Regions from separate parts of the Paenibacillus sp. FSL R5-0744 genome, predicted to be linked through region 1. Evidence: riboswitches for the same ligand, from Rfam matches in the RefSeq annotation. Region 1 holds a riboswitch; the other holds the start of a gene.
The links. A riboswitch is a leader RNA that binds a small molecule or an ion and turns the genes downstream of it on or off. The one in region 1 is predicted to bind cyclic di-GMP.
Positions count from the first base shown of each region.

Region 1 (7,588 bases):
ATAAACAGCGCTCCATATATAATACTGCACTAAAAAATATACCGGGCCTACAAAAATAGAAACCATCGAATGCGTTCTGTACGCACTCCATTCCTTATAAGTAACAAAAGCAACCGCTCTCATAACGCGAAAGCGGTGCTTTATCTTCTCAAACATAAGTCACATCCTGCCTATCTTTGATATCTCACAACATATAATCTTATTCTTATTCGAGTCCGGACCAGATCACATTGTTTGTACCGAAAATCCCTCTACCGTCCCATATATTTTTATGAAAAGGGATATACCAAACGGCAATCAGCTTTTCTACCGGATCAACGACCAAAGAACAAGACCCCCATCCTTCGTGAAAAAAAGTGCCTTCAGAATAAGATGTACTTTCATTATATCGAAGGTCTGGCCCAAGACCGTATGGTCTATCCGCTCCTCCATCTCCCCATGCGTAGTTTGGAAGTTTTTCAGAATTGAACCGCTTGGTCATTCTCTGAACAGCCATCCGACTTAAGATATGACCACCTTCGTATTCCCCATGGTTAAGCAGCATGATTCCGAACTTTTGTAGATCATTAACGGTTGAATACAGTCCCCCACCAGTTCCGGGAGTCTTGATTTCTTCCTCAGAACTTTGTTCTTCATCCGTAATTTCCCCGTTTTGCAGCTTCAGAAGATATTCCTTGGCTTCTTCCGAACGAATAGCGATCCTACCAGCTTTCTCAGGCGGTATATCAAAGAAAGTATCTGTCATGCCTAACGGTTTTACAATGTTGTCCATTATGTAATCTTCTGCAAAAACACCTGTTATTTTCTCGATAATTGCACCAAGAACCACGTATCCGAACGAGGAATACATCCATTGAGTCCCTACCGGAAAACGAATGCCATAGGAAAGTCCAGCTTTAATCCAGTTTTCTTTTCCAAGCTCTGATTCATAAATATACCACCATGCACTTTTATAGTAGGTATCACTTATAGTGCCATGATCAGGTGCGATGCCGGAGGTATGCGTCAGTAAATGAGCAATTGTAATCGGCTTAAAAGGATCGGCATCAAACTCCGGAAGAATAGAACTAACTGGCTGCCCCATAAAAATTTTCCCATCATCTGCCAGCTGCCAGATCGCTGTTGCCGTAAACAGCTTAGTAATAGAAGCGATTCGAAAAATTGTATCCGTTTTTAATTCTTGGTCGCTATCTTCTTCGTAACTGAAGCGTCCCCCCGCTCCATTAGCAAATATTCTTCCATAACGACTAAGAGAATAAATATAGCCATCGGCTACTTTCTTATTACAGAGATCCTCATAAAAATGATTAAGTGCCTCTAAACGGTCCTCCCTGTAATTCGCTTCATTCAGCTTGCTTAGCTCTGTGGATGATAACATTATTCGCACTCCCCCTATCATTCATTAAAAAAAAGTTATTCTCAAAAATGTAAATTTACACCTATCCTATAATACCTTTTCAATATAATAGTTACAATATGATACTTCATACACTATTAAATTAATTCAGATTATTAACCACATAAATAGCATGTACTAAAATCCTAATAATTGGTAGGTCGATTTTATATTTATTTATTTTTTACATATCTCACTTCCAGTTGGCTGCTGTTATGAATTGAGCAAAAAGCGCTGTTCTACTGAACAGCGCTTTTTGCTCAAGATGAAATTGCTCTTTTTATTCTAGTTCGGCCGGTTTTACAATAGCTGTACCTTTGTTATTCTTGGAATACTTAGCTTCGATTTTCGTGTTGTATGTATCCTTTTCTCCATCACTTATCAGCACATAACTCAGATCGACTGTCAGCTTTTCCGTCTGCCAGGTCTTAGTATTGACGAATAATTTCCACGTTACGCTTTTGGGTTGAACTGTCTCACCATCCCAGAGGTTCTCCTGGTCATAGAGTTTGATTATTCCCTTAGCTGCTGTCGGATCGGTTACCGTGAACTGCAGGACGGTCTGAGCACCGACAGTGCTAACTTTCATAGATTTTTTATAATTTTTTACCGAATCAAGCATGGAAACAGGATCGTATTGACCTTTAGAATAAAAAGAATCCCACTCCATCTTCTCCAGTCCAATCCAATACTGCGCATCAGGATCGATTGGCTCACCGTCATCGTCGTAACCTTCATCTTCAGATTCATCGATCAGTTCACTTCCGTCTACAAGATAGTAAAACTCCTTGTCATTGGCATATAGACTGTACGATGTTTCTAAAAGACTACTATCAACGGTGCCAGCTGCAGCAAAATTCGGCAGTCGATTAATATCCAGCTTCAGTGTGTTAGTGTTGCTGATACGTACCCCACCGCTCTGAATATCCTGTTTTTTGATCACATCTAAGTGAAAATTCTTTATTGCTTTAGAGGCTGCCGTTACTTTGCTAATCATTTGATCCGCGGTTACTGCTGTTGTGGTAGCGGCAGACACGACTTCAGGATTAGACATCCATCCGATCGTTCCGGACAGCAATAAAGCACCTACTGCCAAACTAGTGCCTATTGTTTTGAAAAAACTGTTCATGTACTTCCCCTTTCGGCCCCTTGCGATAATGTAACGCCGTATAGGTCGAAATAATAAAAGAGCTCAAAATTGACTACATATTCTTAGAGCTATCCTTTATGCTTCATAAGACATCCCTATGGCGGCCTGGCGATCATTTCCTTCTGTAGAAAGGCTTTAGACCCATGGCTTTGTGTCATCATCTTTCGATGATTTTACCTTTAACGCGGACATTCAATTAGTTTTAATTAGCTTACGGACGCATGTCCCACCGCTAATTTTATCATGGTTATAATTACCTGTAAACGACTTATCTTCCATTTCAATTTATCTATCGATTTACTCGTATCCTTATGTCAACGTAAAAAAAGCATAAAACTGGACTCCAGTCCGCTTTATGCTTTGCATCTAAAATTATTTTACAGGATCAAAAAGATTAGGATAAACAATATTTAACCAGCGCATCACGCACACCATGCTCATTGTTCGAACCCGTAACAGCATTCGCTGCCGCTTTTACCTCTACAGGAGAATTATTCATCGCCACGCCCATCCCCGCATAGGTAAGCATAGAAATATCATTAAAATAATTACCGATCGAGAGGACTTCTTCTTGCGGAATTCCCAGCTTCACAGCGAGATTTCTTAATGCGTTGCCCTTAGAAGATTCGGAATGCATCAAATCAACGAAAAATTCACCACTCCGCAAAATATTGTACTCAGGAGCCCAAGTACGCCATTCACGTTCAGCTTCGTCAAGGATTTCTGGCTGTGTAAATACAGTAAACTTAACAACCGGTTCACGGAAATCTTCCCAGGCTGGTAGCGTCGCTGGCACAATACGGAAGTGCTCATACATATAATTAGCTTCTTTAGTCAGATTCTCTACATTATCAACATACATATCAAAAGCAGTATTCACATCATAATGAATATTGTGCTTACGGCAATAGTCAATATAGGGGTCAAGACCACGTGCATCCATACCATATTGATGCAGCACTTCTCGATCTTCCACTCGTACCGTCGCTGCTCCATTGTGACCAAGCACGTAACCAGTCAGCCCCATTTCCTCCATGAAAGGAATCGAGTTCTGTGGACTGCGTCCCGTACACAATACGATTTGACCGCCAAGACGTGTAACCTCAGCAATAGCTTCCTTATTCTCAGAGCTTAAGTGGTGATCATCATTTAATAGCGTACCGTCCACATCTAGTGCAATCAGTTTGTATCTCATACTCCACCATCCTTGTCTTTCTTTTTCTATATTTATTGAACTTGAGGCTTTTTGTGTTAAGTGTCAGTCGCAACTACGGTGAATGTTTGGACTTCCAGCCGCTGTTGTTTCCAGATTTCTTAATTTATACCGTTTAATAGCGGATGAAATCCGGAAACAAAGGTGGTCGCTATCGCTCTTACAGGTCCAAAATTCCCCTCCGTCTCTCCCTTCTCTTATCCCAAGTTTCCAAATTCAATTTATATATCAATTTATATATCATTTTCTCTACTATCCTTCTGACCCATCTGCGCCTAAGAGTGCCAGTTCCTCTAACGTCAGTTCCCGACAAGCTCCCAGCGGCAGACTTTCATCCAGCTTCAATTCTCCCATAGATACACGTTTCAGAAAAGTGACTTTTTTGCCTACCGCCTGAAACATACGCTTCACCTGATGAAATTTTCCCTCAGTGATGATAAGTGAAATATGGGAAATCACTTTGCTGCCGCGCTCTCTTCCAAGAATGGTTAAGTGTGCAGGTAAAGTAACGTAGCCATCTTCCAGCTCCACCCCTGCTGCAAAAGCCGCGACATCATCCGCGCCTACATCGCCCTCGATGGTTGCCTCGTACGTTTTCGGGACATGCTTACGTGGCGACAGCAATTCATGGGCAAGCTTCCCATCATTAGTGATCAGCAGCAGTCCCACAGTATCCTTATCTAGCCTTCCTACAGGAAACGGTTCAAACTGTGCATATTCGTGCTTTAAAAGATCCAAAACCGTCCGATCCCGCTTGTCCTCCGTAGCTGACAGGACACCCGGGGGTTTGTTCATCATAAGATATATGAATTCACGGTAGGTAACAACCTCTCCCCCTACCTCTATTTTATCGGCATAAGGATCCACATGGAACCCACTATCTTTTACCACTGTCCCGTTCACCAATATTAAGCCTTGTTTAGCTTGTTTACGGATATCACTGCGCGACCCCACTCCAATATGGGACAACACTTTATCTAATCGTTGTTTTTTGGCGGGCTTACCTGATTGGCTCATTGTTACATCCACCTCCAGCCTGCGGGATATTCGTTCTTGAGTATGCCATCCTGCCACTTACCCCAGCCTGCGCTGTAGCCATCAATGCAGACCAAAACGTATCCCTTTTGGGCACTTCCTATTCTAATAGAGAGACGTTCTTGAGAAATCGACAACGTCTCTCCTTTAAGATAGGAAATAGCTTCATGATTCGTACTGGAGAGTGAGACACTTCGGCAGCTTTCTTCCGGATGCAAAGCTGTAGCCATTGGATGCCCTGGAATAAATCTTCCGTTACGGATTTGTCCTACATACCATCCCGGGCGGATCGTCTTTAATCCATTTAGTCTTTCCTTAGGAAGTGGAGAAATGTACAGATGATCACCGAACAGAACCGGATATCCTTGCGGTTCCCAACCAAGCTGATCTCGCACAAAATTTCCATACGCAGTCAAAGCTTGCTCGTCACCTGAAACTTGCCGACCACGGTCAGCGCCACCAGTAGATTTGTGAGAGGGTTTCCCTTCTTTCCCCCGTCTTCCTTCTGATTTATTGGATGATTTAACGTGTGCTGCACTTTTTGGAGTAGTAGTTCTTGCTCTTGCAGATTCGTTTAACTTGACCTCTAAGTGATCACGTTCCTCCATTGAGCGCTTAGTTCCCCCATGTTGCAATACAGCCATGAAATGTCCTTCGCCTTTCACCTTATGCGGCCACAGTCTTGCTGTACCTGAGAGTTCTCCGAAGCCAGGAGCGAATGAGCCTGTACCTCCTACCGCTACCACTGAGAACTGTGGATGTTCAGAAATAAACTCCGCTATAATTTCCTCATTTTCTTCTGTAGCAAAGGTACAGGTGGAATAGACAAGTGTACCTCCCGGTGCCAATGCTGTTGCACCAGAACGTAAAATATCCCGCTGCATGGAAGCATATTTGGCAGGTGTACCTGAATCCCACTGCTTCACCATGTCTTCATCTTTACGGAACATCCCTTCACCAGAGCAGGGAGCATCAATCAAGATCTTGTCAAAAAAAAGCGGGAATGCAGCCGCGATATGATCTGGACTTTCGTTCAGTACAATACCATTACGAACCCCATACAGCTCCAGATTTTTAGCTAGAGCTTTAGTCCGTTCTGGATGAAGATCATTACTAACCAGCAATCCTTCACCTAACAGCTTGGCTGAAATCTGTGTAGATTTCCCCCCAGGGGCGGCACATAAATCAAGTACACGATCACCTGGTTCAATATTAAGCAATTCCACAGGTGCCATCGCACTCGGCTCTTGAATGTAATATAAACCTGCGTGGTAGTGAGGATGTTTACCAGGTCTAGCCCCATTCTCTGTATAAAATCCTGTCGGACACCAAGGAATGGGTTCCAGTCCTAAAGTAGAAAGAGCCTTTAAGCTCTCCACGGAAATCTTCAAGGTGTTAACACGGACGCCTCCGTATGGGGTTTCCTTGTAAGAATCCGCAAATTGATTATAATCTGTTCCCAGCATGTCCATCATACGCTCGCTGAAAGAACTGGGCAATTGTGCCGCCATGATGCCGTCCTCCTGATAGTATTGCAAAAATTTAGGTGTTTAAAGATTCAAGGAACACCCCTACGGGTGTCCCTTATACAATACTCATATATAGAGGATCTTTTACTTACGATGAAAGGATGTCGGTCTCTGAGGACCACGTCGTTGAGGGTTATTCGGTGTGATAGCTACAGCTGCATTCTCCACTTGGTCCGCTAGACTCGGATCAATAATCTCTATGGTTAGATCGTAATAAGAAAATGGCCGCTCATCATATGATGCTAAGCGCCGAACATAATCTTTCACTTCCTCCACGAGTTTCGCCAGATTAATACCGAGTGTCGCTGCTGGATATTCTTCCAGTTTGGCAGAAGCACCACTCAGCATAATAGCTGCACCGCGCACATTCTGATTGCGAAAATGGTATAACCCTACCGCTACTTGGAGAAGTGCTTTGTACAAAGGATCTCGTTCCTGGGCAAGCCACAGTTCTTCGAGTACCTCGTGACATTCGAAATAATCCCTGTCACGATTAAAGTACACTAGGTATTCCAAGTACAATGGTTCATAAGCCATCCGGCAAACTATCCTTTTTAGCTGCGGAAAGAAGTCCCCGCACATGATCTAGAAGTTCCTTCATCGCTTCCATATCCTGAACCTGCCATATTTCGTTAAAGCGAGCCTGCGTATCTATAGCCTCATTCACCAAGTGATAGAAATACAATTGATGAATGGCCTTGAGAATCTGAGTGGTCATATTCGAGTTTTCCTCGAATGTCTTCTGTGCTTCCAGAATCTCTTCCCGAATACTGGACATTTCACTGTCGAGGATCGATGCTGCTTCAGCTGCCGTCTTTAGTCGAACACGCATTTCATCGGGTAGACTCTCCCGATATTTATAGTTCAGGGAATGCTCTATGGTAGCCCAGAAATTCATAGCTAGCGTACGAATTTGGATCTCCGCGAGCACAATTTTCTGGCCAAGCGCTGTTTGCACAGGATATTTAATAATCATATGGAAGCTGCGGTAGCCGCTCTCTTTATAATTAGTGATGTAATCCTTCTCATAGAGTACTTCAAGATCCTTACGGGCCCGGATATATTCGGCCACTCTGCGGATATCCTCCACGAATTGGCACATGATCCGAATTCCTGCAATGTCTTCAATCCCCGTCTCCAGATCTTCCATCTTCACATTCAGCCGTTTAGCCTTTTCCAGAATGCTTGACAGCCGCTTTACACGCCCCGTTACGAATTCTATCGGCGTGTATTCCTCTCTTTTCTTCAACTCCGAACGCATTGTT
Region 1 covers NZ_CP150228.1:2,380,281-2,387,868, reverse strand. The annotation lists gene MKY19_RS10240 (ABC-2 family transporter protein) at 1-156, opposite strand, end outside; gene MKY19_RS10235 (serine hydrolase domain-containing protein) at 206-1,378, opposite strand; gene MKY19_RS10230 (DUF6612 family protein) at 1,677-2,525, opposite strand; cyclic di-GMP riboswitch class I at 2,643-2,734, opposite strand; gene MKY19_RS10225 (Cof-type HAD-IIB family hydrolase) at 2,941-3,741, opposite strand; gene MKY19_RS10220 (pseudouridine synthase) at 4,012-4,776, opposite strand; gene MKY19_RS10215 (RsmB/NOP family class I SAM-dependent RNA methyltransferase) at 4,779-6,305, opposite strand; gene MKY19_RS10210 (DUF309 domain-containing protein) at 6,408-6,860, opposite strand; gene MKY19_RS10205 (GTP pyrophosphokinase family protein) at 6,850-7,588, opposite strand, start outside.

Region 2 (7,588 bases), 1.3 Mb from region 1:
CCGCTACCTTCAGCGCGAAGCAGTTCATAGCTTGCTCCTGGTGCCTCCAACCAATTTAATTTTACAGCTAAACCTTTTGTTGCTGCGGCTTTGAATCCTTTAGGGGCCAACGGCTTTACTTCAGAGGAAGGCTGCAAAATATACTGTACAGCCTCTCCTGGAGCAAGTGTCTCCGTAAAGGTTAACGTGGGAGTAGCCTTTTTGCCTGTTACATAACTTCTTGCTTTTTCATACGTATCCCCGTTTCCAAAACGTTCCCCTTCGTACACCCCGTTTTTCTGCATAGTCACATTTACACTCACGGTCTGTGGAGTAGACTCAAAGTTAACGAAATTAACCAGTACCTTATTTGAAGTCGCCCCGCTTCCAGCAAGAGGCTTCAATGTAGAAGTATCCACGGCCCGAACATATACCAGCTTGTCGGCTAACACATCTTTGTTTGCAACTTGGTAAGTTAATGGAGCTCCATGTGTAGCATAGGCAAGACTGAGCCTTCTCATAATGCTGACACGTGAATCCTCATTTTCTTTTGTATAATAAATCTCTGTGGTCGCCGGATCATGCTCTTCTAAATTAAACCCGTATTTGAATAAACTGAAATCCTTAAAAAAAGCAGCATGCTGCACAAACATATCCGCATAACCAATATGCGCACGCATGATCCGGTCGAATACAGCCGCTGTCCGCTCCGTTGCCCCGTATTGATAGGCATCCACATGGCTGTCCGAGGTACCAAATTCAGTGGTCAGCATTTTTTTGCCGAGTCCATTGTCTGCGCCAGTGAAGGTCTTCAAATTCTCAGTAAAGCTTCCTCCATTACTAAAAATATAAGAGTCGCCGTAGGAGTGTCCATTGGTCAAATCCGTAACCTTCTCCAGCTCCATACGTTGCTCTGGATCACGTTCCCAGCCATCTGGATCTCCACATTCCTTCCCGGTTCCCTTCTGATTACCACAGGAATCTTCACTGTAGCTCGGCCAATACGCCCAGCCCGGAGCAACAGTTTGTAAATGGGGCGCGATTTGCTTCCCTTTTTTATTCAACCAGTCCGCAATCGCCAGGTTAACTGCCTTAGAACGATTGAATAACCCTGGCTCATTATCTACCTCATAATATTGAAAATAAGGGCTATATTGTTCAAAATAATCTGTCAGCTTTTTCTCCGCATCAGCAGGCAACGATCCATCTGCCTTAAGCTTAATATCACCAGTATGCAAATACAGAGCAACCGCCTGCATGTTGTAATCCTGCAATACCTTGTAATATTCCAGCATATCTGAGCAGGATCTCCCGACATCACTGGCACAGCTGGTACGCATCACATTGCCGCTATAAGCCATCCCTAGCCATTTGATAACATAAGGCAAGTGCGTAACCGCACCTTCATCAAAGTAAAACTGCTTATTATTCACTACTGTTCCGGTCAGTGTATAGCTGCCATGAATAGGCTCGGAAATTGGAGCGTTAAGAGATTCTAAACGGAGATTATCCCAAGTCCACCAGGAATATTCGTCTTCTTTGTCACTACAATATAAACAGCGAACCGTTTGCAGCTTCAATTCGTTCGTTCCCAGCTTCAATTGCTCCTTGGGAATGTATAATTCATAGGATTTTTGAAAGCTATATTCACTTTCTGTGCCCGATACGCCCGCAATTTGAATGATCCCTGACAATTGATGATTGGAAAACACACTCATTTGTGGCACGGATTTATAAGCATCCAGAATTCCTACGCTAAATAAGACCCCATTCTCCGGGATCTTATTTAGCTGATAGGTGATCGTTAATTCCGGCTGGGTCTTTCCATTCAAGCCTGCAGGCAAGCTCTGAAGAGCCGATGATTTGAGCGCTGAAGAAGGAACATTAAATATCTTCTTACTGCCAGAAGTGCCACTCGTAGCGAACTCAGCTGCTGAGCCATCATGTTGTCCCAGATTCCAGATCAGAGTACCATCCGGTATTTCTGCTGCAACATCACTTCCTGTGGCTAATCTTGGTATATTGGCACCTACCTTATAATCGTTCGTCTTATTCGTTCCGAAAACAGAGACAGACAACAGAAACAAGACGGTTAATGCGGTGAATTTCAGTAATAACAGTAATGGTTTGTTTGCAGTTATCCTATTTTTTCTATTAGATATTCTCCTCGTTATTCCCATCCATAGGTCCTCTCTTTCTTCCGGAATGTCTAACCCTATCATTTCATTAGATTAAGGAAGGAACAATGCCCCTTGTGGAATCACCTGCTGCTTCTGGCTGGAACTCTCCCACAGCAAGCGAAGATTAGCATCTCCTTCATTCTCATAATATTCAATTTGGATATCATAAAGTGTTCCGGCTGTGAGCGGGATACTTCCTTTATGAAGTGTTGCACTTTGATTCTTCCAATTATCGATGATCAGCTTTCCGTCAATCCAGACACGGACTCCATCATCAGAGGATGCCGAAATCGTATATTTTTCACTGAATTTGGGTTTGAGCTTCCCTTTCCAGCGAACAGAAAAATGATCTTCATCTATCTCCTGTGCAGGTGACCCGCCATGCCAATTAAAATCAATCTTACGATCATCGCGGATAAGTACCGCTTCTCCCTCTAAATCAGTATTGTTATAGTATTCTCCAGTTAAACCCGCTAGGGTTCCCGGGATTACCGGTGCTATCGAAGGGCCTCCTGTTGTGAGAACGTAATCCTCTCTCGATAATATAAACGAGTCATTCATAAAGCTTTTAATTGACTGTAGCGTATTATTTTCTGTCAGTAATTTTCCCCAGGTCATCATATAGACCCATTTATTTTGTTTCTCGGTTAATACTTCCGGGTTCGGCAGCTGTCCACTCTCCCCGATTCCGATAGGTTTACCTTCAGCAAGTGCGAGCAGATCCTCATAGTAGGACTGCTTATAATCGTTATTGTAGATATCCGCAGCCAGAACATCGAGTTTATCCGCACCCGGATAATATGCAGCATAAGGATCTGCCCATTCATTCGGCGCATTTGGATTCCACACCCACAGTAGATTATTCAGTTGATGTGTGTTTACAAAACGATCATAGACAATATTCCAAAGCGCTGAAAAATTGTCCTTTTTCCCCCACCAAAACCAACCGCCGTTCATTTCATGGTAAGGTCGCCATAAGACTGGAACTCCGGCATCACGCAGCTGTCCCAAATAGCCAGCGATCTCGTCTAGATCAGAGATTAGACTCTTATACTGAGCCGTCCCAGGCGTAACATAAGCATTAAACTTCTCTTGACTGAGACTTCTGTTTACATTGGACCATTCCGGAGAAGTCCCCGGCAAACTCTGATGGAATGTCATGGCTACAATGCCACCCTCTTGATGCCACTCCATTGCACTGTCTATAACAGCTTGTCGCTGTTCTGCGATCGTCCCTTCGGGTTGATTATTAATTGCCCCCAATTCATAACCATGTAGAACGGCATTTTGTCCCGATGTATTCTTCAGCTTATGAACCAGTTCATCTGGACTTTCTAGATAATCATGCTGGCCAGACAGGATTCCTTTGCCACGTAGATTCACCAAATTACTCAGCAGTTGCTTGGCTTCTTCAGAAGCTGATGGATTGCTTGGTATAGCCGAAGGAAGAGAGGAAGAAACACTCATAGCCTTCGGAAGACCCTTAACCTCTCCCCAAGGCAGCAAGGAAAAAATAATAAACACCGGTAATATAGTAAACAACAATCTGTTTTGCTTATAATATTTACGCAAATAAATCCTCCTTTCGGTAGCTGTACTGCCTCCACAGGTGCTAAATAAACATACCTGTTATCGGACAATCGTCTTCTGACCTAATGAGGACTATAGCTTAGTAGCTCTGCAATAACGCAGAGCCACTAAGGATCGACCTTTAATTTTCATCAATCAGGAGACATCCGGAAGATAAAGTGCACTTGCTGGAACTGTCTCTTTAGCTTGACTAGCACTTTCCCACATCAAGCGGACTCTCGCATCGCCTTCATTTTCGTAATACTCCACCTTGATATCATATAGCTGGCCAGCCTTCAGCGTTATATTACCCTTACGCTCAGTACCACTTTGCTTAGTCCAACTATCAATCACGGATTGCCCATTCACCCACACACGGATGCCATCATCTGAGGTAGTGTAAAATGTATATTGCTCATCATATAATGGCTTAATTTTACCGCTCCAACGTATGGAGAAACGATCAATCCCAAGGGCGGCATCCGGCGATCCTTGCCGCCAATTGAAATCGATAATTGCATCAGTTCTAGTAAGAGCTGCTGTTCCCGATAGCTGTATGTTGTTGTAATATTCTCCTGCAAGCCCCTTCGCAAGAGGAATGGCTTCCTCACCCTCTTCTTCGGGAGGTGCCGGCGCTGGTGCAGCGCTAGGTGTCGGTGCCAGACCAGTATTTAATTTATCTCTGGTCAGGGTATAGTTGCTATTCATAAATGTTTTAATTGTATCTGCACTGTTATTCTCGTAAAGCATTTTTCCCCAGCTCATCATATACGTCCATTTACTTTGTGATTGCTGAAGCTTCTCCAGATTAGGCATTTCACCATTCTCCCCGATCGCAATCGGTTTGCCTGCGGCTAGACTCAACAAGCTGTCATAGTATTTTTGCTGGTAATCATTTTCGTATATATCTGCTGCCAGAATATCTACTTTATCAGCACCTGGATAAGTTAGCGCATAAGGATCTGACCAAACATTGGGAGCATTCGGACTCCATACCCATAACAAATTATTTAATTTATGAACGTTAACAAAACGGTCATACATAATATTCCAAAGTTTAGAAAAGTTATTTTTCTTCCCCCACCAGAACCAGTTCCCGTTCATTTCATGATAGGGTCTCCAAAGCACCGGAACATTGGCATCGCGCAAGCTTTTTAGGGAGACTGCCACCTTATCAAGTTCAGCGATCAGATTGTTATATTGCTTGGTACCCGGTGTAACGTAACTATCGAACTCATTCTGACTAAGTGTTTTTTTTACATTATCCCAGTCATAAGAGGTGCCCGGCAGGTTAGCATGAAAAGTCATAGCTACGATCCCGCCCGCTTTATTCCAGTTGATGGCGCTGTTCACCACATTTTGACGCTGCCAGGCCATCGTTCCTTCTGACTGACCGCTGATCGCGCCCAGTTCATAACCGTGAAGAGCGGCATATTGTCCGCTGGTTCCCTTCAGCATATTGTTAATTTCATCTGGACTTTCTAAATAGTCATGTTGACCAGCAATAATACCTTTTCCTGAGATCGAGTAAAAATAGTTAAGCAGCTTTACGGCTTCAAGTGAGGCTCCTGGGGTAACTGGCGTTCCAGAATTTGAAGCAGCTATGACAACAGACGGCGAAATTCCAACAGTAAGCGGAAGTGCAGTCAGAAACAAGACGAGTGACAGAAATGCGCCAAATAATCGATACGTACGGTAAGCTTTCAAAATAATCTCCCTTTCGGTAGCCAGGCTGCCACTCTTTCGAAGGCCCTATAGCTTTGCGTCCCTACCTTTCGATAGGTTTGCCTTTTCAATTTAAGAGAAATAATCTCTCTTACCGTAAGTATCGACGACAATTAATGATATATTTAGTGTTTTTATGACTTTTTTTGATAATTGAGTCAATTTACCTGTTTCAAGAAATTTTGGATTGGTTAAATAGATAGGTTAGACCTATGAAATGAATTGTTGTAGTTCTATATCATTCCAGTCTAAAGTAATACGAATGTTATCTTCTTCTACTAATTCAGAACCCGTCTGTACCTCTATAAACTCGACATCCGTCAAAGCAAGGATCGCGTGCTTCGTTCCTTCCGGTATACGTACTACGTCCCCAGCCTTCACATTATGTTTTTTCTCATTCAGCACAATACTTGCTTCGCCGCTGACGATTGTCCAAATTTCACTACGCTTGCGATGTAATTGATAGCTGATATTATTCCCCTCGGATATAAAAATCCGTTTGGTCAGCACTTCATTGCCTTCATCATATTTCACATAATCAATAACTTTGTAATGGCCCCAGCGGCGTTCCTCGTACATCGGTCTTTGTTCAAAGGTCTTCAGCACTTCTTTAATCCGTGGGCTCTCAGCTTTATGGGTAACTAGAATCCCATCCGGGCTAGCCGCAATGATCAGATCCTTCGCACCAATTACCGTAATCGGAATATCCAGCTCATTAATCAAGCAAGTCCCCTCAGAATCCGCCGTTACAAAACCTTTTCCTACATGCTTGCTGCTCATTTCCTCTGTCAGCGTATTCCACGTTCCAAGGTCCTTCCAGAATCCATCATACGGCTGCACCACAATATGTTCTTCTTTCTCCACCACTTCATAATCAAAGCTGATGGAAGACAATAGCTTATACTGCTTCTGCAATTCTTCATATCCTAAAGGCAACCCTTTACGCTGCAAAATATCTAACAAGTACCCTAAGCGGAAGGCAAACACTCCACAATTCCACAATGCATTTTGCTCGATGAGCTGTTCTGCTTGTATACGGTCTGGTTTCTCTTGAAAGTGACTCACCTTCATAAAACCATTTCCCCCCGCCTCTTCGGTGGTAGGAATAATATATCCGTATTTCTCTGAGGCATGTTCAGGAACAACACCCATTAGTGCCAGATTTGCTCCACTTTCCAGCATGGTCCCCTCAAGCATAGCTATGGTATCGAAAAAGGATGCTTCTACATAAGGGTCAACAGGCAATATTGCTACCGTTTCCGCTGGAGAAACACCTGCCACTGAATAAAGATAGGTAGCTGTTAAGGCGATAGCCGGAAAAGTATCCCGACGCTCCGGTTCAACGATAATCGGCACATGACTTCCCAGTTGGCTTTGTATCATTTCTACTTGGCCGCGGCCGGTGGCCAGATAAGATGATTCTGCCATCCCTGCTTCCTCCAGCTGTCTCCAGACACGTTGTACCATGGATTCTGGTTCACCTTGAGGGCTTTCAAGTACCTTTAGAAATTGCTTTGAACGTGAGTCGTTGGACAACGGCCATAACCGTTTACCTGAACCGCCTGATAGAAGTACCATTTTCATAGAATGAACCCTCCTTGAATTGATATCAAAACCTATGTCTTCCGTTTGGTGGTCGTTGGAATGGATGCACTTACTAACTTTGTTAGGTAGAAACCTCTCCAAGGGATTTTGGATTTCCGATCGCTGTTATCCTCAGATTTCCTGATTGAACCGCTTCTAGCGGTAGAAATCCGAGGATAGCATATGCTTTCGAAGCTAGCTTTCCTACGGAAATCTTTCGGGCGAACACTCCGTTTCTACAGTTCCAAATTCCCTTTCCGTTCTTCACCTAACTAACTTCTTCTTAATACTTGATCCGTGCGTACCGGGCTGTACCAGCCGGAAGCAAGCACGTTTTTCTAAAGATTTGTTTCTGCTCTGGGGGAGGCAGCTGCAACTGCAAGAACAACTGCAAGAACAACTGCAACTACAAGAGCAACACTAGTTGCCACCACAGAGACAGAGACAATGACAACTACAAATGCTACTGCTACTGCGGTATATAATCAGAGTACCTAACTTTATAAATTGCTTAGAACCATAAAATAAGGGAACGAAGTGGCGGAGGGGAA
Region 2 covers NZ_CP150228.1:1,075,929-1,083,516, reverse strand. The annotation lists gene MKY19_RS04760 (discoidin domain-containing protein) at 1-2,201, opposite strand, end outside; gene MKY19_RS04755 (glycosyl hydrolase) at 2,211-3,731, opposite strand; gene MKY19_RS04750 (glycosyl hydrolase) at 3,885-5,435, opposite strand; cyclic di-GMP riboswitch class I at 5,448-5,527, opposite strand; gene MKY19_RS04745 (sugar phosphate nucleotidyltransferase) at 5,664-7,037, opposite strand; gene MKY19_RS04740 (hypothetical protein) at 7,120-7,305, opposite strand.
Region 2: it holds a riboswitch for cyclic di-GMP, as region 1 does, so the genes downstream of both, MKY19_RS04750 (glycosyl hydrolase) here and MKY19_RS10230 (DUF6612 family protein) in region 1, are expected to answer to the same signal.